Regions from separate parts of the Rhizobium sp. RCC_161_2 genome, predicted to be linked through region 3. Evidence: predicted binding sites of a transcription regulator. Region 3 holds the regulator's gene; each other region holds the start of a gene.
What was found. Region 3 encodes PhoB, which activates phosphate uptake and scavenging genes when phosphate is short. Its sites were predicted from a motif close to TGTCATNNANCTGTCAT; they were not measured.
Positions count from the first base shown of each region.

Region 1: the regulator PhoB is predicted to act here: its motif matches at 2,606-2,622, upstream of AB6803_RS05620 (LTA synthase family protein).
Region 2: the regulator PhoB is predicted to act here: its motif matches at 2,494-2,510, upstream of AB6803_RS13460 (alpha-D-ribose 1-methylphosphonate 5-triphosphate diphosphatase).
Region 4: the regulator PhoB is predicted to act here: its motif matches at 2,952-2,968, upstream of AB6803_RS11040 (phospholipase C).

Region 1 is NZ_JBFUPL010000002.1:305,546-310,451, reverse strand. Features, by position in the region: gene AB6803_RS05630 (hypothetical protein) at 1-757, opposite strand, end outside; gene AB6803_RS05625 (NAD+ synthase) at 788-2,467, opposite strand; gene AB6803_RS05620 (LTA synthase family protein) at 2,658-4,586, shown strand; gene AB6803_RS05615 (DUF1003 domain-containing protein) at 4,670-4,906, shown strand, end outside.
Region 2 is NZ_JBFUPL010000004.1:351,939-356,844, reverse strand. Features, by position in the region: gene purM (phosphoribosylformylglycinamidine cyclo-ligase) at 1-548, shown strand, start outside; gene purN (phosphoribosylglycinamide formyltransferase) at 545-1,222, shown strand; gene AB6803_RS13460 (alpha-D-ribose 1-methylphosphonate 5-triphosphate diphosphatase) at 1,235-2,404, opposite strand; gene AB6803_RS13455 (NUDIX domain-containing protein) at 2,555-3,148, opposite strand; gene AB6803_RS13450 (molybdopterin-dependent oxidoreductase) at 3,145-4,906, opposite strand, start outside.
Region 3 is NZ_JBFUPL010000005.1:62,060-66,965, reverse strand. Features, by position in the region: gene pstA (phosphate ABC transporter permease PstA) at 1-132, shown strand, start outside; gene pstB (phosphate ABC transporter ATP-binding protein PstB) at 146-961, shown strand; gene phoU (phosphate signaling complex protein PhoU) at 1,013-1,726, shown strand; gene phoB (phosphate regulon transcriptional regulator PhoB) at 1,758-2,441, shown strand; gene AB6803_RS14730 (GcrA family cell cycle regulator) at 2,529-3,065, opposite strand; gene AB6803_RS14725 (aspartate aminotransferase family protein) at 3,495-4,694, shown strand; gene argF (ornithine carbamoyltransferase) at 4,766-4,906, shown strand, end outside.
Region 4 is NZ_JBFUPL010000003.1:663,363-668,268, forward strand. Features, by position in the region: gene AB6803_RS11025 (GTP-binding protein) at 1-770, shown strand, start outside; gene AB6803_RS11030 (WD40 repeat domain-containing protein) at 770-1,759, shown strand; gene cysE (serine O-acetyltransferase) at 1,776-2,591, shown strand; gene AB6803_RS11040 (phospholipase C) at 3,056-4,684, shown strand; gene AB6803_RS11045 (cytochrome-c peroxidase) at 4,705-4,906, shown strand, end outside.

The DNA.
Region 1 (4,906 bases), on a different contig from region 3:
CCTGCCCGCCGAAGAGTTCGAAGAGCGTCACGAGATTGCCGCCATCCATGTCCATCAATCGCATGCGAACATTCAGATCGCGCGGATGATCGAAGACATCGGGATCGTAGGAAATCAGCACGACCTTGTCGTTCCCGGGCGATGGATGGGCGAACCAGTTGCCGTAATTGTCGTTTGTCACCTGCTGGAGACCAGTGCCGTCGGGATGGATGCGCCAGATCTGCATCAGGCCGGTGCGGCTCGAATTGAAGTAGATCCATCGCCCGTCGGCGGAATAGTCCGGCCCGTCGTTGCGGCCCTCGCCATGCGTTAGCCGCGTTTCCTCGCCGCCGTCGACCGAGATCGTGTAGATGTCGAAGACGTCGTTGCGGATACCGCAATAGGAGAAGTGCTTCCCGTCGGGCGACCAGCCATGCCAGTAGGACGGCAGATTGGTGGTCACCTGCCGTGGTGTCCCGCCTTCGGCCGGTAGGACGTAGATGCAGGACTTGCCATGCTGGGTCTTGTCGGAAATGGCGATCAGCGAGCCATCCGGCGAAATGCCGTGATCGTTGTTGCAGAGCGTCGCAAAATCGGTATCGACCTGAACGGGCTCGGCTTTGCCGTCGAGGGCAATCCGGTAAAGCAGTCCATCGGCGTTCAGCAGCAGATAGCGCCCATCCGGCGCGAAATTCGGCGCCTCGATCAATGTGTCCGTCTGCCAGACGATCCGGTTCTCACCGGTGCGAATATTGTAGATCTCGACCGAACTGCGCATTGCTTCTCCACTCGCCGGATGGCGTTACGATCAACGATCGCGGAACCGGTTGGTGATCGGATAGCGCCGGTCGCGGCCGAAATTCTTCGTGGTGATCCTCACGCCCGGCGCCGACTGCCGGCGCTTGTATTCAGCGAGATAAAGCAGATGTTCGATCCGGTGAACTGTCGCAATATCGTGCCCGCGCGCGACGATCTCCTCCACCGCCATCTCCTTCTCCACCAGGCATTCGAGGATATCGTCGAGCACCGGATAGGGCGGCAGCGAATCCTGGTCTGTCTGGTTCGGCCGGAGTTCGGCCGACGGCGCCTTGTCGATAATGTTGTAAGGGATCACCTCGCCCGATGGGCCGAGCGCGCCGGGCGGCACATGCAGGTTGCGCCAGCGCGATAGCGCATAGACCTGCATCTTGTAGAGGTCCTTGATCGGGTTGAAGCCGCCGTTCATATCGCCATAAAGCGTGGCATAGCCGACCGACATTTCCGACTTGTTGCCGGTGGTGACCACCATCGAGCCGAACTTGTTGGAGATCGCCATCAGGATAGTGCCACGAGCACGGCTTTGCAGGTTTTCCTCGGTGATGCCGCTCTCGGTGCCTTCGAACAGATCGGCCAGCGCGGCGTTGAAGCCCGTCACCGGTTCCTCGATCGGCACGATGTCGTAGCGGCAGCCGAGCGCCTTGGCACAATCGGCGGCATCCTTCAGCGAATCCTCCGACGTATAGCGGTAAGGCAGCATCACGGTACGCACCCGCTCCTCGCCGAGCGCATCGACGGCGATCGCAGCGCAGATGGCCGAATCGATACCGCCCGACAGGCCGAGCACGACCGATTTGAAGCCATTCTTGTTCACATAGTCGCGGAAGCCCAGCAGGCAGGCGCGATAATCAGCCTCCTCGCCTTCCGGGATATGGGCCATGGGACCTTCGCTGCAATGCCAGCCGTCGCCGTTCTTTTTCCAGGTCGTCACCGCGAGCGCGGTCTCGAACTGGCTCATCTGGAAAGCCAGTGTTCTGTCGGCGTTGAAAGCAAAGCTCGCGCCGTCGAAAACATACTCGTCCTGGCCACCGACCTGAGCTGCAAAGACGAGCGGCAAGCCCGACTCGATCACCTGGCGGAGCACGACCTGATAACGAACATCGACCTTGCCGCGATAGTAAGGTGAGCCGTTTGGAACCAAAAGAATTTCCGCGCCGCTTTCGGCCAGCGTTTCGCAGATGCCGAGATCGTTCCAAATCTCTTCGCAAATCGGGATACCAATCCGCACGCCTCGAAAATTAACCGGTCCGGCGATAGTCCCCTCATCAAAGACGCGCTTTTCGTCGAACTCGCCATAGTTTGGCAGATCGACCTTGTCCCTGACGAAGATAACTTTGCCGCCGTCAATCACAGCAACAGAATTGTAACGCCCCGTCTCATCCTGTCGCGGAAAGCCGATGATGACACCCGGTCCGCCATCGGCGGTATCAGCGGCAAGACTGTCCACGGCCTTCTGACACGCGCGGATGAAGGCCGGCTTCAGCACCAGATCCTCCGGCGGATAGCCGGAGATGAACAGCTCCGTGAACAGGACAAGCTGTGCGCCCTCGCGCGCCGCCTCGGCCCGGGCTTCACGCGCCTTTGCAAGGTTGCGGGAGACATCGCCGACCGTCGGATTGAGCTGCGCGACAGCGATGCGGATCGTCTGGGTGATGGGGCTTTGTTCTGTCATGCCATATATTTAACGACGGCGTCCCCGTTCCGCAACAGCCTTTGGCTGTCTTCGCGTGCGAAAGAGGGCGGCACTCGCACAAGCGGTATTTTGCCACCGGAAAAGTACTAAGCAAGCCTTGCGGTTCATCCGGTATTCATGACAAAGGAGTGACACTTCTGTGAAACATTTATAACATACGGAGAGATCGGTGGTCGCCCCGGTATCCAGTTCCGCATTGGCAGGCAAGCCCGCCATTCTGCAAAAGCTTGGCACGGCGAGACAGCAATCGGCGGCTCTCCGCCAGCTTCTCAGCCTTCTACTGACCTTCCTGTCTTCGCTGCTGATCGTCATCGCGGTCGAGTGGGTCGCGCGCGGCGAACTGACGGATATCCCGGCCTATTTTCTTTCAGCCAATCAGCCCGCCTTCACCACCGTCGGCATCGTCATGCTGCTGATGCTCGTGCTCGATGCTCTGTTCGGCCGCGCCCATCAGTCGATATTGGTGGTCGCACCTCTAGTCCTCATCCCGGCCTTCCTCTCCAACCAGAAGCAGCACTATCTCTCCGATCCGCTGTATCCCTCGGATTTCCTGTTTGCGCGCCAGATCATGGAGCTCATGCCGGTGATGGTGCGCGAACGGCCATGGACCGCCATCGCGCTCGCTTTCGGCATCATTGCCCTGGTCGCCGCCCTCGCACTTCTCTGGCGCTATGCCTGGCGGCATGCCGCGACGCTTTCGCGCCATGCCAGGGTCGCGCGGCTCTCCATCTGTATGCCCCTTGCGGCCCTCTTCGTCTCACAGATGGACGCGACCCAATATTCATTCATTCGCGAGAAATTGCGTATCATCCCCATCGTCTGGGATCAGAAGGAAAATTACAGCTACAACGGCTTCATCATCGCCTTCTCGCTGAACCTGCCGATGGCAGACGTCAAAGTGCCGGCGGGTTATGGGCCGGATGCGATGGACGCGATACCGGCCCGCAATTACGGTTATCTCTCAGCTCCGCGCCAGAAGCCTGACGTCATCATGCTGATGAGCGAATCCTTCTGGGATCCGACCCGGCTTTCCAAACTGACCTTCACACCGGACCCGATGCCGACCATTCGCGCGGCGCAATCCGGGCATGTCTTCTCGCCGGAGTTCGGCGGCATGACCGCGAATGTCGAGTTCGAGGCCCTGACCGGCTTCTCCAACGCCTTCCTGCCCTATGGCAGCATTCCCTACCAGCAATATGTCCGCAAACCGATGCCGTCGCTCGCCACCTTCTTCCGTGGCCAAGGTTATGCAGCGCGCGCGCTTCATCCTTTCAGCGGCTGGTTCTGGAATCGTAACGAAGTCTACACGGCCTTCGGCTTTGAGGAGTTCCACACGGAAGACACCATGCCGCCCATGGAAAAGCGCGGCATTTTCGCCTCGGACGACTCGCTGATGAAAGAGATCATGCACGAGGGCGACGAAATGGATCGGCCGTTCTTCTTTTTCGCCGTCACCCTGCAGGGCCATGGTCCCTATGAACCGAACCGCTATGCGCAGAACACCGTCGACATCAAGGGAGACCTGACGGACGCCGACCGCGATACGCTCGCGACCTATGCGCAGGGCGTGCGCGAATCCGATCAAAGCCTGAAAATGCTGATGGACTGGGCCGCCAAGCGCGACCGCGAAACGATCATCGTTCTCTGGGGCGATCATCTGCCGCCGCTCGGCAGCGTCTATCCGAACACCGGCTACATGCCCGAACAGGTGGCATCCAGAAAGGCGCCGCTCGACGTCATGAAGCGGGAGCACGAAACGCCGCTGGTCATCTGGTCAAGCAGGAAGGGGGTGCGCAAGGATGTCGGCACGATCAGCCCGTCGCAGCTGCCCTATCACATCCTCAAGACCGCCGGCTACGAACACCCGTTCTACACCGGTTTTCTCGGCCGGGTGCAGAAGAAGTACAACATCGTCGATCGCTATCAGCTCGCGACGCGCGACAACCAGACCTTTCCGGACTGGTCTCGCAACGAGCAGGATCTCGATCCCATAATGCGCGACTACCGCTATTTGCAGCATGACATGATGTTCGGACGAGAATACGGGCTCGACCGCTTCTTCCCGTCGCACGCCTGGCTGGTCAACCAGGGCAGCTAGGCTGCGACCCTTTTCACGTTGCATTTCCATCGGCCAGTCGAATACTTGGCACTCAAAGGCGATCGAGTCCTTGGAGTGTTCCCATGTATAATCTGCCCAATTTCGTTCATCAGCATTTCGACAAGACGGCCGAGGAGTTGGGCGAGGTCGAAAAGCGCGTGCTCAAGAAGGCACATGAGCGCAAGATCGTTTCCACCGACATCAATGCTGCCTTCTCCGCCAAAGCCTCTTATGGCGAACGCCTCGCGGACGGCATCGCCCGCGTCGGCGGCTCCTGGTCCTTCATCATCTGCTTCCTGCTGTTCCTGGTCTTCTGGTGC
Region 2 (4,906 bases), on a different contig from region 3:
GCGACATCGCCGAGGGTGACGTCATTCTCGGCCTCGCCTCCTCCGGCGTTCATTCCAACGGCTTCTCGCTGGTGCGCAAGATCGTCGATCTCTCCGGCCTCGCCTGGGACGCGCCGGCTCCCTTCGCGGAGGGCAAGGCGCTGGGTGAAGCCCTGCTGACGCCGACCCGCATCTATGTGAAGCCGCTTCTGAAGGCGATCCGCGAGACCCATGCCATCAAGGCGCTCGCCCATATTACCGGCGGCGGCTTTCCGGAAAACATTCCGCGCGTATTGCCGAAGCATCTTGCCGCCGAGATCGATCTGACCGCCGTCAAGGTGCCCCCGGTATTCTCGTGGCTTGCCAAGACCGGCGGCGTCGAGGCCAAGGAAATGCTGCGCACCTTCAATTGCGGCATCGGCATGATCGCTGTCGTTGCCGTCGAAAATGTCGACACCGTCAAGGCGGCGCTTGAAGCCGAAGGCGAATCCATCGTCACGCTCGGCCGCATGATCGCTCGCGACGAAGGCGCTGCCGGCACCGTCTACAAGGGTACGCTGGCAATATGAGTTCGGCCCGCAAACGCGTCGTCGTCTTCATCTCGGGCAGTGGCTCCAACATGATGGCGCTGGTCAGGGCGGCTGCGGCTTCAGATTATCCGGCGGAAATCGTCGCCGTAATTTCCGACAAGGCGGATGCCGGCGGGCTGGCGAAGGCCGCCGCCGAGGGCATTGCCACCTATGCCTTCATGCGCAAGGATTTTGCCAGCAAGGACGCGCATGAGGAGGCCATCCTCGCGCAGCTCTCGGCGCTATCGCCCGACATCATCTGCCTTGCCGGCTATATGCGCCTGCTCACCGGCCGCTTCATCCAGAGCTATGAAGGCCGGATCATCAACATCCATCCGTCGCTGCTGCCGCTCTTCCCCGGCCTGCACACGCATCAGCGCGCCATCGACGCCGGCCAGCGGATCGCCGGCTGCACCGTGCATTTCGTCACCGAAGGCATGGATGAGGGTCCGGTGGTCGGCCAGGCGGCCGTGCCGGTGCTCACCGACGACACCGCCGACGCGCTGGCCGCCCGCGTGCTGACGATCGAGCATCAGCTCTATCCACAGTCGCTACGGCTGCTGGCGGAAGGCAAGGTCCGGATGGAAAACGGCAAGGCCATTGCCACGGCAAAGGCACCGGCTGCCGCCGGCCAGCAGATCCTGTCCCTGCTTGGCGACGTCAGCCGGATCTAGTCGGGTTTCCCCTTACGCAGCCATGGCCATCAATGGATGCAGCGTGCCGTCGCTATAGACGACGCGGCCGTTGCGGAAGGTGGCGCGAATGCGGTGAACCGCACCATGCTCAACAGCTACCAGATCGGCCTTCTGCCCCACAGCGATCTCGCCGCGGTCCGTCAGGCCGGCAGAGCGCGCGGCATTTGCCGTCGCCATGGCAACGGCTACGGGCAGTCCGCCGCTGGCAACTTCGGCAATCTTGAAGATTGCCGGTACGAAAGCGGCCGGATGATAGTCGGCGGCGATGATGCCGAGCAGGCCGGCACGGGCAGCGTCAAGCGCGCTCAGATTGCCCGACATGGACTGACCGCGCAGCGCGTTCGGTGCACCCATCAACGTCCAGAGGCCACGACGGTGCGCTTCTTCAGCGGCCGGCAGCGTCACAGGGAATTCGCTGATCGTGACGCCGAGATCATGCATCTCGGCCACCTTCTCGGCGCTGTCGTCGTCATGCGATGCGAGCGACAGCTTGTGCTTCAGAGACAGGCTGACGATGTCGCGCAACTTGCGTTCGATGTCCGGATCCTGCCGCATGGCGATACGGCGAGCGACCACGTCCTCTGCCGCCTCCCGCGACATCGAGCGGCGCTCGGACATGCTGAGGATATAGGCCTCGATATTGTTGTACTGCCCCTGCCCCGGCGTGTGGTCAGTCAGTGACACCATGTCGACGACGCCATCCTCCAGCAGCCGCTCCAGCGTCGGCGCGGCGCCAACATTGGTGATCTCGTAGCGGGCGTGGACGCGATGGTCGATCAGCAGGTGATCGCGCAGGCTGTTGATGCCCTTAATCACCGCCGAAGTGGTCTCCAGCGAGCGCACATGGCCGTAGACGCTTTCCGTGGCGAAGGAGACGGCGGCGTAAGCCGTAGTCACACCGGCGGCGGCAAGCTTCTTGTCGAGTTCGTGGATACCGAAATCGATCGGCATGGTCGCATTCGGGCGCGGTGCGATCTCGCGCTCGATCATATCGCCGTGCAGATCGATAAAACCCGGCATCAGCAACCGTCCACCACCATCAAAGGTCGCATTCGCCACCGGCTCGGCGCGGATTTCGGCGATCACGCCGTCCTCGATGCGAATGGAGCCCTGATCGACGACTTCATTGGGAAGAACGAGCGTGAAATTGCTGAGCCACATCGGCTTTCTCCTGGAATAGCGTCAATTGTTTCGATTTTGTGACAATGGTCCGGACCTATCCGGCGAATGCCTCCCGATAGGCGCAATTCGTGACACAGTGATGAAGGTCGCAGCACTGATCTTGACAGTGCTTGCACCCTTCCAAACGGCCTATCCCAAGCTCGCCCTGTTCAGTGCCGCCCATTGCAGCAACATGACCGTCTTGGCGTCATAGATCTCGCCCGCTTCGATCATCGCCACCGTGTCGGCCAGCCGGACTTCGAGCACCTCGATGTCCTCATGCTCGTCGGCAAGCCCACCGCCATCGGCGATACGATCGGTGGTGTCGACAACGGCCGCGAAGAAATGGATGATTTCGGTGACCGCGCCCGGCGAGGTAAATGTCTTGAAAAGAAACCTGATATCGCGGACCCGGAAACCGGTTTCCTCCATCACCTCGCGGCGGATCGCCTCTTCTGGATGATCGCCATCGAGCAAGCCGGCCGGCACTTCGATCATCCAGGCGGGAAAACCGGTGAGATAGGCAGGCAGGCGGAACTGCCGCACGAGGATGACCGTCTCGCGCTTGGGATCGTAGAGCAGAATGCAGGCGGCCGGCGTGCGGTGATAGATCTCGCGCTTCAGCCGGTGCATCTCGCCGCTGGAATCCGTGTAGTCGATGTCGTAGTTGCTAAGCCGCGTCCATTGATCCGAGAGCGTCTTCTCGCTGACGATCTCGACCTTGGCCTTTTCGAACTTCGTCATCTCGCATCCTTGCGCAGCCAAACCTTGTTGTCGTGAACGGCGGCGCCGCCATAGGGCGCGACAGGATCGGCGCCGGTGAGCACATTGATACCCTCGCCATCCACATGCGCCTTGTTCGGCCACAGGCTCTCGGCGATCAATACGCCGGCTTTTACCTCCGTCGTGATGCGCGCATGGAGCCGGATGTCGCCCCGGATATTGCCGATCTGGACGAGATCGCCATCAATGACGTCAAGTGCTGCGGCGTCCGCCGGATTGATCATCACCTCCGGGCGACCTTCCTTCTGGCGCGAGGTCTTGGTTTCCGCAAAGCTCGAATTCAGGAAGTTGCGTGCCGGCGAAGTCGCAAGCCGGAAGGGATGATCGGGATCGGCGACTTCGATGACATCGACCTGATCGGGAAATTCCGGCAGCTCAATGTGCGGGCCGAGCAAGCCAACGGCTTCCGGCGGGCGATTCGGCGCAGGCTGGTTGACCCAGTCCGGACGGAAACGGAACTTGCCGTCGGGATGGGCAAAACCGTTGAGGAAATGCGCCTCCTCGAAAGCCGGCTGACGGTCGAACCATTTGTGCTCGAGGAAATAATCGTAATCCGGCAGGCCACTATCCGACAGGATACGGTCCACCATTTCGCGTGCGGAAAAACCGAAGCCGGGACGATCGGCGACGCCGAGACGCTTGGCCAGTTCCTCGATGACGAAGAGATTGCTGCGCACGGTCGAAGGCGGCTCGACCAGCTTGGGGCCGAGCAGGATGTGGTTCTGGCCGCCGGCGCGGTAGATATCGTCATGCTCAACGAACATGGTGGCGGGAATGACGATATCGGCCATCTCGGCGGTATCGGTCATGAATTGTTCGTGCACGGCGACGAAGAGGTCGTTGCGGGCAAAACCGCGCTTCACCAGCCGCTGTTCCGGCGCAATGTTCACCGGATTGGTGTTCTGGATCAGCATGGCCGTCACCGGCCCGCGATGGCGCAGCGCCACGGCATCGCCGGTGAGCGCCCGACCGATCTGCGACTGGTCGATCATGCGGATATCCTGATCCAGCATCGACCGACCCGTCAGCTCGCTGCCATCGATGCGGAAGATATCGCTGTTGGAATGGAAGGCACCGCCGCCCTCATATTGCCAGGAGCCGAGCACGGTGGCGATCGACGCCGCCGCATGCATGGCCACGGCACCGTTGCGCTGGCGGGTGAAGCCGTAACCGAGGCGGAAATAGGATTTCTTCGTGGTGCCGACGAGCCTGGCGAATGCTTCGATCTCATCGACCGACAGGCCGGTGATAGCAGCCGCCCATTCCGGCGTCTTCGTCTGCAAATGCGCTTCGAGACCAACGGGATCATCGGCATATCGAGCCATATAGGCGCGGTCGGCATAGCCGTCGCGGAAGGCGACGTGCATGACTGCGCAGGCGAGAGCCGCATCCGTGCCCGGCTTGACGATCAGTGCCAGATCGGCCTGCTTCATCGTCGGATTATCGTAGATATCGATGACGACGATCTTGGCGCCGCGCTCCTTGCGCGACTTCACCGCATGGGTCATCACGTTCACTTGCGTGGCGACCGCATTGGTGCCCCAGATGACGACGCAGTCGGTACGGCCCATTTCGTGAGGATCGGGGCCACGCAGCGTGCCCGTCGCCATGGTGAAGCCGGTCCAGGCGGGGTTGGTGCAGATCGAGGAAAAGAAGCCGGAATAGCGCTTGGCATGGCGCAGGCGATTGATGCTGTCGCGCTGCACCAAGCCCATGGTG
Region 3 (4,906 bases):
ATGTGGGCGAGCGAAGCCGAGCGCGCCTTTGTCGAGCGAACCTCCGGGGCCATTATCGTTCTGCTCTTCTTCCTTGTTGCAATGAACATCGGGGCCATCCTGCTGCGTCGTCGCTTCGAGCGGCGTTGGTAGAGGGGGAGACGAGATGAACGTGATGACGGAAGCCGCAAGCGAGAAGGCATTGGCCAGGAAGATGACGACGATCCCCTACAAGATGATCGGCCAGGACGTCTCGGTCTATTACGGCGACAAGCGCGCCCTGTTCGGTGTCGACCTGAACATCCGTGCCAATACGGTCACCGCGCTGATCGGCCCTTCCGGTTGCGGCAAGTCCACCTTCCTGCGCTGCCTCAACCGCATGAACGACACGATCGACACCTGCCGCGTCACCGGCAAGATCACGCTCGACGATCAGGATGTCTATGACACCGCCATCGATGTCGTGGAATTGCGCGCCCGCGTCGGCATGGTGTTCCAGAAGCCCAATCCCTTCCCGAAGTCGATCTATGAGAACGTGGCCTACGGCCCGCGTATTCACGGGCTGCACCGCTCCAAGTCCGATCTCGACCATATCGTCGAAACCAGCCTGCAGAAGGCCGGCCTCTGGGGCGAGGTCAAGGATCGATTGCAGGAAGCCGGCACCAGCCTGTCCGGCGGCCAGCAGCAGCGTCTCTGCATTGCCCGCGCCGTTGCCGTCAGCCCGGAGGTCATTCTCATGGACGAGCCGTGCTCGGCGCTCGATCCCATCGCCACGGCTAAGGTCGAGGAACTGATTCACGAGATCAGGGAAAATTTCACGATCGTCATCGTGACGCATTCCATGCAGCAGGCGGCCCGCGTCTCGCAGCGCACCGCAATGTTTCACCTCGGCCATTTGGTCGAGGAGAACGATACCGATAAGATGTTCACCAATCCCGACGATTTCCGCACGCAGGATTACATCATGGGCCGTTTTGGTTGATGATGGCAGGCGCGCGGCTCCTTTCACACAGTTCACCTTGAGGATAGAAAAATGGTCTCCACTCACATTCTCTCAGCCTATGACGAAGACCTGAAGTTCCTGACGCGCCGCATTGCCGAAATGGGCGGCCTGGCCGAGCAGATGGTCAGCGATAGCGTACGCGCGCTCGTCAACAGCGACGCGGCTCTGGCTCAGAAGGTCATCTCCGACGACGTCGTTCTCGACCATGCCGAGCGCGAAGTCGGCGATAAGGCGATCGTCACCATCGCTCGCCGTCAGCCGATGGCCGCCGACCTTCGCGAAATCATGGGCTCGATCCGCATCGCCTCCGATCTGGAGCGTGTCGGCGACCTCGGCAAGAACACCGCCAAGCGCGTCATCGCCGTCCAGGGCACCGGCGTTCCACGGAAACTTGCCCGTGGCATCGAACATCTCTCCGAACTGGCGCTTAGCCAGCTCAAGGAAGTGCTCGACGTCTACACGACCCGTTCGCCCGACAAGGCCGTGTCGATCCGTGAGCGCGACGAGGAAATCGACGCGATGTACACCTCGCTCTTCCGCGAGATGCTGACCTACATGATGGAAGATCCGCGCAATATCACTACCTGCACGCATCTTCTCTTCTGTGCCAAGAACATCGAGCGTATCGGCGACCATGCCACCAACATCGCTGAGACGATCTATTACATGGCAACCGGCAGCCAGCCCGAAGGCGAGCGCCCGAAAGACGATACCGCCAACACCGTCGGTGCGGTGACGGAATAATCCAGACGCCAAAGAAGGAGACCAGAGACGTATGGTTCCGAGAGTTGCTGTTGTAGAAGACGAAGAAGCGCTCAGCGTTCTGCTGCGCTATAATCTCGAGGCCGAAGGCTTCGAGGTCGACACGATCCTGAGAGGCGACGAAGCCGAGCTTCGCCTCCAGGAGCGCATTCCCGATCTTCTGATCCTTGACTGGATGCTCCCCGGCGTGTCCGGCATCGAGCTCTGCCGCCGGCTGCGCATGCGGCCGGAGACGGAGCGCCTGCCGATCATCATGCTCACCGCCCGCGGCGAGGAAAGCGAGCGCGTGCGCGGCCTTTCCACCGGTGCGGACGATTATGTCGTCAAGCCGTTCTCGACGCCGGAACTGATGGCCCGCGTCAAGGCGATGCTGCGCCGTGCCCGTCCGGAGGTTCTCTCCACGGTGCTGCGCTGTGGCGATATCGAACTGGACCGCGAGACCCATCGCGTTCACCGCAAGAGCCGCGAAGTGCGGCTGGGGCCGACCGAATTCCGCCTGCTGGAGTTCCTGATGTCCTCGCCGAGCCGTGTCTTCTCGCGATCGCAACTCCTCGACGGTGTCTGGGGGCATGACATCTATGTCGACGAACGCACTGTCGATGTCCATGTCGGACGTCTGCGCAAGGCGCTGAACTTCTCCAATATGCAGGATGTCATCCGCACCGTTCGCGGCGCGGGTTATTCCATGGAGGCCTGAGCGGGAAACCGGTCAGTCACCCAACATAGCGGCGGAAACAGAAAACGGGCCTTTCGGCCCGTTTCTTTTCTTCAGCTATGGCGCATCTCAGCCGCGTGGCTGAGCCGCCGGCCGCCGGCGCTCATGCACCGGCTGATAGGCCAGGCGCTGATGGTAGCCGCAATAGGGCGATGCATCCGGGCTGTCATTACCGCAGAAGTGGAAATCATCCTTCAGAGGATCGCCGACCGGCCACTTGCAGGTACGTTCGGTGAGTTCCGTCAGGCCGAGGCGTCGCGAAATCGGAACGACCACATTGGCTGCCGGACGATATTCGATCTCGTTGACCGTATCGATCTCGACTTCTTCCTTGAGCATCGTTGCGCCCTGCTGACGGGTAACCGTGCGGGTTGCAACGCGCGAGGCGTAGTTCGGTGCGCGTGGCGCCGAAGTGTTGCGCTTCTGCGCTCGGGCCGCCGTCGCCGTGCCACCGGCCTTCGCTCGGCCCGGCAGGCTCAAGCGATGTACCTTGCCGATGACGGCGTTACGACTGACGCCACCAAGCTGCGCCGCGATCTGGCTCGCGCTCAAACCCTCGGACCACAGCTTCTTCAGCTTCTCGACGCGTTCGTCTGTCCAATTCATGCCCTGTCTCCGCTGTCGCGTTTCCGATGGCAGAATCCTTCACCATTGCCTCAGATGGGGTCGAGGCCCGAAACGCTTAAAAAATTGTGGTGACTAGTTCCCGCCGCATGCAGTCTAGTAATTGAGATTTAACCTAGTGTGAGGCTGACTCCGTGACAAGAGTCGCATGATTCCTGGGGAATCGATTTCGGGGTTTTCCCCAACTTGCTTGTCTAGGCGTGGCATTTTTGCAATATTAGCAATTGAAGGCATACCTCTCGTTCAGAGGTGCTCTGCCGCGCCTGCTAAATCGCCTGTTTTGTTGACATTGCGGTGCAAAACATCAATAGTGCCTCAGCCGCCGCAAGGCGGCATTTTTGATTTTTCCGGGCCCGTTTCACTTGAAGGAAACGATTGGCCCTAAAGGTTGTGATCGAGGAGATACGGGCCATGGCTGAAACCGCGCCGCTTTATGACACCTATATGCGTGCCCCGCTGCGGTTTGAGCGAGGAGAGGGCGTATGGCTGTTCACGGAGACAGGCGAGCGCTATCTCGATTTCGCCGCAGGCGTCGCGGTGAATTCGCTCGGTCATGCGCATCCCCATCTGGTTGCGGAACTGAAGGCGCAGGCCGACAAGGTCTGGCACCTGTCGAACCTCTATGAGGTGCCGGGCCAGGAGAAGCTGTCGAAGCGCCTGACGGAAGCCACCTTTGCCGACAAGGTGTTCTTCACCAATTCCGGTGCCGAGGCACTGGAATGCGCGATCAAGACGGCGCGGCGGTACCAGTTCTCCAAGGGCCATCCCGAGAAATTCCATATCATCACCTTCGAAGGCGCTTTCCACGGCCGCACGATCGCGACGATCGCCGCCGGCGGACAGGAGAAGTATCTCGAAGGTTTCGGCCCCAAGGCGCCGGGCTTCGACCAGGTGCCGTTCGGCGATCTCGACGCCGTGCGTGCCGCTGTCACCGATGCGACGGCCGGGATTCTTATCGAGCCCGTGCAGGGCGAGGGTGGCATCCGCCCTGCGACCAACGAATTCCTGCGCGGCTTGCGCCAGATCTGCGATGAGCATGGCCTTCTTCTGATCCTTGACGAGGTCCAGTGCGGCGTCGGCCGTACCGGCAAGCTGTTTGCCCATGAATGGTCCGGCGTCACGCCCGACATCATGGCCGTGGCGAAGGGTATCGGCGGCGGCTTCCCGCTCGGCGCTTGCCTTGCGACGGCGGAAGCCGCTTCGGGCATGAAGGCCGGTACGCATGGCTCGACCTATGGCGGCAATCCGCTCGCCATGGCAGTCGGCAATGCCGTGCTCGATATCGTGCTGGCAGACGGCTTCCTCGAACATGTGCGCGACATCGCCCTGGTGTTCCGTCAGGGCCTCGCCTCGCTTCAGGATCGTTTCCCCGATATCATCGAGGATGTCCGCGGCGAGGGCCTGATGCTGGGCATCAAGGCCGCCATTCCACAGGTGGAGCTGCTGCAGGCCATCCGCGCCGAGCATCTTCTCGGCGTGCCGGCCGGCGATAACGTCATCCGTCTGCTGCCGCCGCTGGTGGTGACCGCCGAGGAAGCACGCGAAGGCATTGCCCGCATCGAACGCGCTGCAGAATCCGTGCGCGCGACCCGCGTCAAAAAGTCGGCCTAAATCCAGCGCCCGTTGATTGGGGCGTTTTGCCCCGCGCGGGCGTTGTTGTTTTCTAGAGTACAGGTAGGGACATGGCTTCTCCGAAACACTTTCTCGATCTCTCGGCCGTCGCGGCTGCCGATCTGCGCAGCATCATCGATGATGCCATCGTGCGAAAGCGGGCGCTGAAGGCCGGCACGGCCGACAAGCCGCTGGCCGGCAAGATGCTGGCG
Region 4 (4,906 bases), on a different contig from region 3:
TCGCCGATCCGGTTCCCGTCGCCCAGACCTTTTTCATGGATGACGACGTCCGCGCCAAGACCGAGCTCGACGCCGTCGTCGCGCTTGTCGACGCCAAGCATCTGCCGCTGCGCCTGAAGGACAGCCGCGAGGCCGAAGACCAGATCGCCTTTGCCGACGTCGTCGTCATCAACAAGTCCGATCTCGTGTCTTCGGAAGAACTGGCGCAGATCGAGGACATCGTCCGCGCCATCAATCCGGCCGCCCGAGTCTACAAGACCACCCGCTCCGGCGTCGATCTCGCCCGCGTCCTGAACCAGGGTGCCTTCAACCTCGAACGCGCGCTGGAAAACGATCCGCATTTCCTCGATCAGAGCCATGACGATCATGTCTGCGGCCCGGATTGCGATCATGACCATCACCATCACCATCATGATCACCATGATCACGATCATGGCCACCATCATCACGCTCCCTCGCCCATCCATGACGTGACGGTGCAGTCGGTGTCGCTGCGCGGCGGCGAGATGAACCCGGACCGCTTCTTCCCGTGGATCCAGAAGGTCACCCAGACCGACGGCCCGAAGATTCTTCGCCTGAAGGGCATCATCGCCTTCAAAGGCGACGCCGAGCGCTATGTCGTCCAGGGTGTGCACATGATCATCGAAGGCGACCATCAGCGCCCCTGGAAGGACGGTGAAAAGCATGAGAGCCGCCTGGTCTTCATCGGCCGTGAACTCGACCGCGAAAAGCTGGAAAAGAGCTTCAAGGCCTGCGAGGCAGCCGCCTGATGCCGACTGTCGCTCCGCTTGATATCGACGGCCACGTTTTGGCCGTCGAATTTTTAGGGGATACCCCCATCTTCGCCAGCGCCGCCGGCACGATCCATCGGCTGGAAGGCGGGGAAAAGGTGAGCGAAGCCCATCAGGGCATGCTCACCTGCATCCGCGACCCCTATAGCGACAGCCTGATCTCCGGCGGCGAGGATGGCAAGGTCCTGCGCATCGCAGCCGATGGCGGCGTGACCGTGCTTGCCGAAGCGCCGCGCAAATGGATCACCCAGCTTGCCGCCGGCCCGCAAGGCGCGGTCGCCTACGCCTACGGAAAAAGCAGCTTCGTGCGGCTTGCCGATGGCTCGACCAAGGAATTCACCGAGGAGCGCACCGTCGAAGGTCTCGCCTTCGCGCCCAAAGGCCTGCGCATCGCCGCCGCCCGCTATAATGGCGTCTCCCTGCATTGGGTCGGCATGAGCGCGCAGCCGATCAATCTGGAATGGAAGGGCGCCCATACCGGCGTCACCTTCTCGCCGGACGGCCAGTTCGTTGTCACCACTATGCAGGAAAACGCCCTGCACGGCTGGAAGCTGGACAGCAAGCCGGGTGGCGAAGCACGGCACATGCGTATGACCGGCTATCCCGCCAAGGTGAAGTCGCTGTCATGGTCCGCCAAGGGCAAGTGGCTCGCCTCGTCCGGCGCCCCGGCGGCGATCGTCTGGCCCTTCCAAAGCAAGGACGGCCCGATGGGCAAGGCGCCGCAGGAGCTCGGCACCCGCGCCAACATCATGGCAACCTCGGTCAAGTTCCATCCGGCGGAAGACATCCTGGCGATCGGCTTCGTCGACGGCATGATCCTGGCGGTGCGTATCGGCGACGCCAAGGAGGCGCTCTTGCGCCGCCCGGGTAAAGGTGCGATCACCTCGATGAGCTGGAGCAAATCCGGCAAGCTGCTCGCCTTTGCCTCCGAGGCCGGCGATTGCGGCGTCGTTGATATTTCCGCCTGACGAGAAAGACAGGACCATGTCCCAGACAGGTACGGCAATTGCCGGACATTCCCCTGCCACACCAGGCAGCGTCTGGGACGTGATCCGCCACGAGGCCATCGACCTCGCCGGCCGCGAACCGACGCTTCGCCCATTGCTGGCAGCGCAGATCGTCGCGACGCAATCGGATGCCGAAAACCTCGCAAATGTCCTGGTCGCCCGGCTCTCCACTGCCGGGATCGAGACTCGCGACCTCTTCGCCCTCTTCCAGGATGTGCTGACGCGCCACCCCGAGATCCTACCGGCGACGGAGGCTGACCTCGTTGCCGTGCGGACCCGCGATCCCGCCTGCACCACCTATCTGCATGCGCTTCTGAACCTCAAGGGCTTCCACGCTCTGCAGACCCATCGCATCGCCCATGCGCTCTGGACGGAAGGCCGGCCGGAAATCGCCAGCTGGCTGTCCAACCTGGCCTCGCTGGTCTTCGGCCCGGACATCCATCCGGCGGCAAAGATCGGCTCGTCCATCATGCTCGACCACGGCTCCGGCATCGTCATTGGCGAAACCGCCGTCATTGAGGACGAAGTCTCGATCCTGCAGAACGTCACGCTCGGCGGCACCGGCAAGGAAACCGGCGACCGGCATCCGAAGATCCGCCATGGCGTGATGATCGGCGCCGGAGCAAAGATCCTCGGCAATATCGAAGTCGGCGCCTTCAGCAAGGTGGCGGCAGGCAGCGTCGTCGTGAAACCGGTGCCGCCCCACTGCACCGTCGCCGGCGTCCCGGCCACGGTTGTCCGCATCCATCCCGCAGACGAGATCCCGGCGGAAACGATGGATCAGAATATCTAGCCTCCCATCGATGGGGTACCGTGGCGGCCTCGTCCTTCGAGGCTCCGTCCCCTTCGACAGACTCAGGGCGCTGCGCACCTCAGGATGAGGTGGAGTAGATCCCTCGCCACGGAAAAACAGATACCGAACGATTGAACCCTTGCAGCGGTTAAGCCCCAGAAATTAGCCCTCACCCTGAGGTGGGAGCAAAGCGACCCTCGAAGGGCGGGGGCGGGTGGAACACTCCAATGTCAGCCGTGACATAACGTAGCACCGTCACGGCTTTATGCCTTACCGGTGTCCGATCCGCTCCATCATTCCAGTAAAATCAATCGCTTGGCTATGCCCATCTTAGCCGCGATAGCCTCTCCCAAGACACCCCTTCACGGAACTGTCACATACCGTTGATAGCCCGGCATGGTTCCCTCTGTTCCGGCGCGGCGCAAAAGCGCTGGAGCAATGCCCCCACTTGAGAGGATATCACCATGACCCGTCTTTCGCGTCGCGCCGCCCTTGCAGCCGGCAGCGCGCTTGCCCTTGTTTCGCTCTGTTCCGCCGCTGGCGCCGCCGACGTGGCGCCGGCAATGAATACCGCCACGCCGATCAAGCACCTGGTCGTCATCTTCCAGGAAAACGTCTCCTTCGACCATTATTTCGCGACCTACCCCAAGGCCGCAAACGTCGCCGGCGAGCCGGAATTCAAGGCGGCCGACAATACACCGGCCGATATCAATACGCTCGCCAATGCCGGTCTTCTCGACAACAACCCGAACAAGACCAACGCAGCCAACGGCGCAGATGCCGCAGCCCCGTTCCGCCTCGACCGCACCCAGGCGGCCACGCAGTCGCAGAACCATGGCTATACCGCCGAGCAGGCCGCCTACAACAACTTCGCCATGGATCTCTTCCCCGCCAATACCGGCAGGGGCACCAAGGGTGCGGCCGGCGCATTCGGCACCAAGGGCCAGGTCATGGGCTATTATGACGGCAACACCGTCACCGCCATGTGGAACTACGCCCAGCACTACGCGCTGAACGACAATTCCTTCTCCACAAATTTCGGCCCGTCGACCCCCGGCGCGCTGAACCTCATCTCCGGCCAGACCAACGGCGTCATCCTGCCGCCCGGCTATACGCTGGAGAAGGACGGCACTTATTCCAAGGGCCGCATCGTTCCCGACGGCAATGGCGGCTGGACGGCCATCAGCGACTTCGACCCGACCGGCGACGTCTGTTCCGTCGGCCAGACCGCGCTGATGTACGGCAAGAACATCGGCGACATGCTGAACGAGCACAAGATCACCTGGGGCTTCTTCGAAGGCGGCTTCGACCTGACCCAGACCAATGCCGACGGCACGACCGGCTGCAAGCGCGCCACGACCTCGCCCGTCACCCAGGTCAACTACGGCGACTACATTCCGCATCACCAGCCATTTCAATACTATGCCTCGACGGCCAACCCGATGCATGCACGTCCGTCCTCGGTCGCAGCGATCGGCACCACCGATGCCGCCAATCATCAGTATGACGTGACAGACTTCTATGCCGCGCTGAAGAACGGCAGCATGCCGACCATCAGCTTCCTGAAGGCACCCGCCTATCAGGACGGCCATGCCGGCTATTCCGATCCGCTCGACGAGCAGGAATTCGTGACCCAGGTCGTCAACACCGTCCAGAATTCGCCGGACTGGAAGGACACCGCCATTATCCTCCTCTACGACGATTCAGACGGCTGGTATGACCATGCCCACGCCGTCGTCAATCCGTCAAAGCTCGGCGTCAAGGGCTATGACGTGCTCAGCGGCGACAGCTGCTCCACCGGCACGCCGCTGCCGGGCGTCAACGGCCAGCCCGCCCAGGGCCGCTGCGGCTATGGCACGCGCCAGCCGCTGCTGGTCATCTCGCCCTACGCCAAGGTCAATTTCGTCGACCACACACTGACCGACCAGACCTCCGTCATGCGCTTCATCGAAGATAACTGGATGGGCGGCGCACGCCTCGGCGGCGGCTCGTTCGATGCCATCTCCGGCTCGCTGAACGCCATGTTCGACTGGTCGAAGGGCGATACGCAGAAGCTGATCCTCGATCCGAAGACCGGCAATAGCGCATCCTAAGCGGAAGAAGGGAGACGGCGATGTCTCTAAAAATCAATCACCGTCTCCTGCCGCTCATCGCACTCGCGGGCGTCTCGCTCGCGGGGGCAAGTATCGGCATGGCAAATCAATCTGCTCCCGATGCTTCCGTGGCCACGAATACCTATGAGGATACGGTGCCGCTGAGCGCCGTTGCCCAACTCGGCAAGAAGCTGTTCTACGACCCCTCGCTATCCGGCAGCG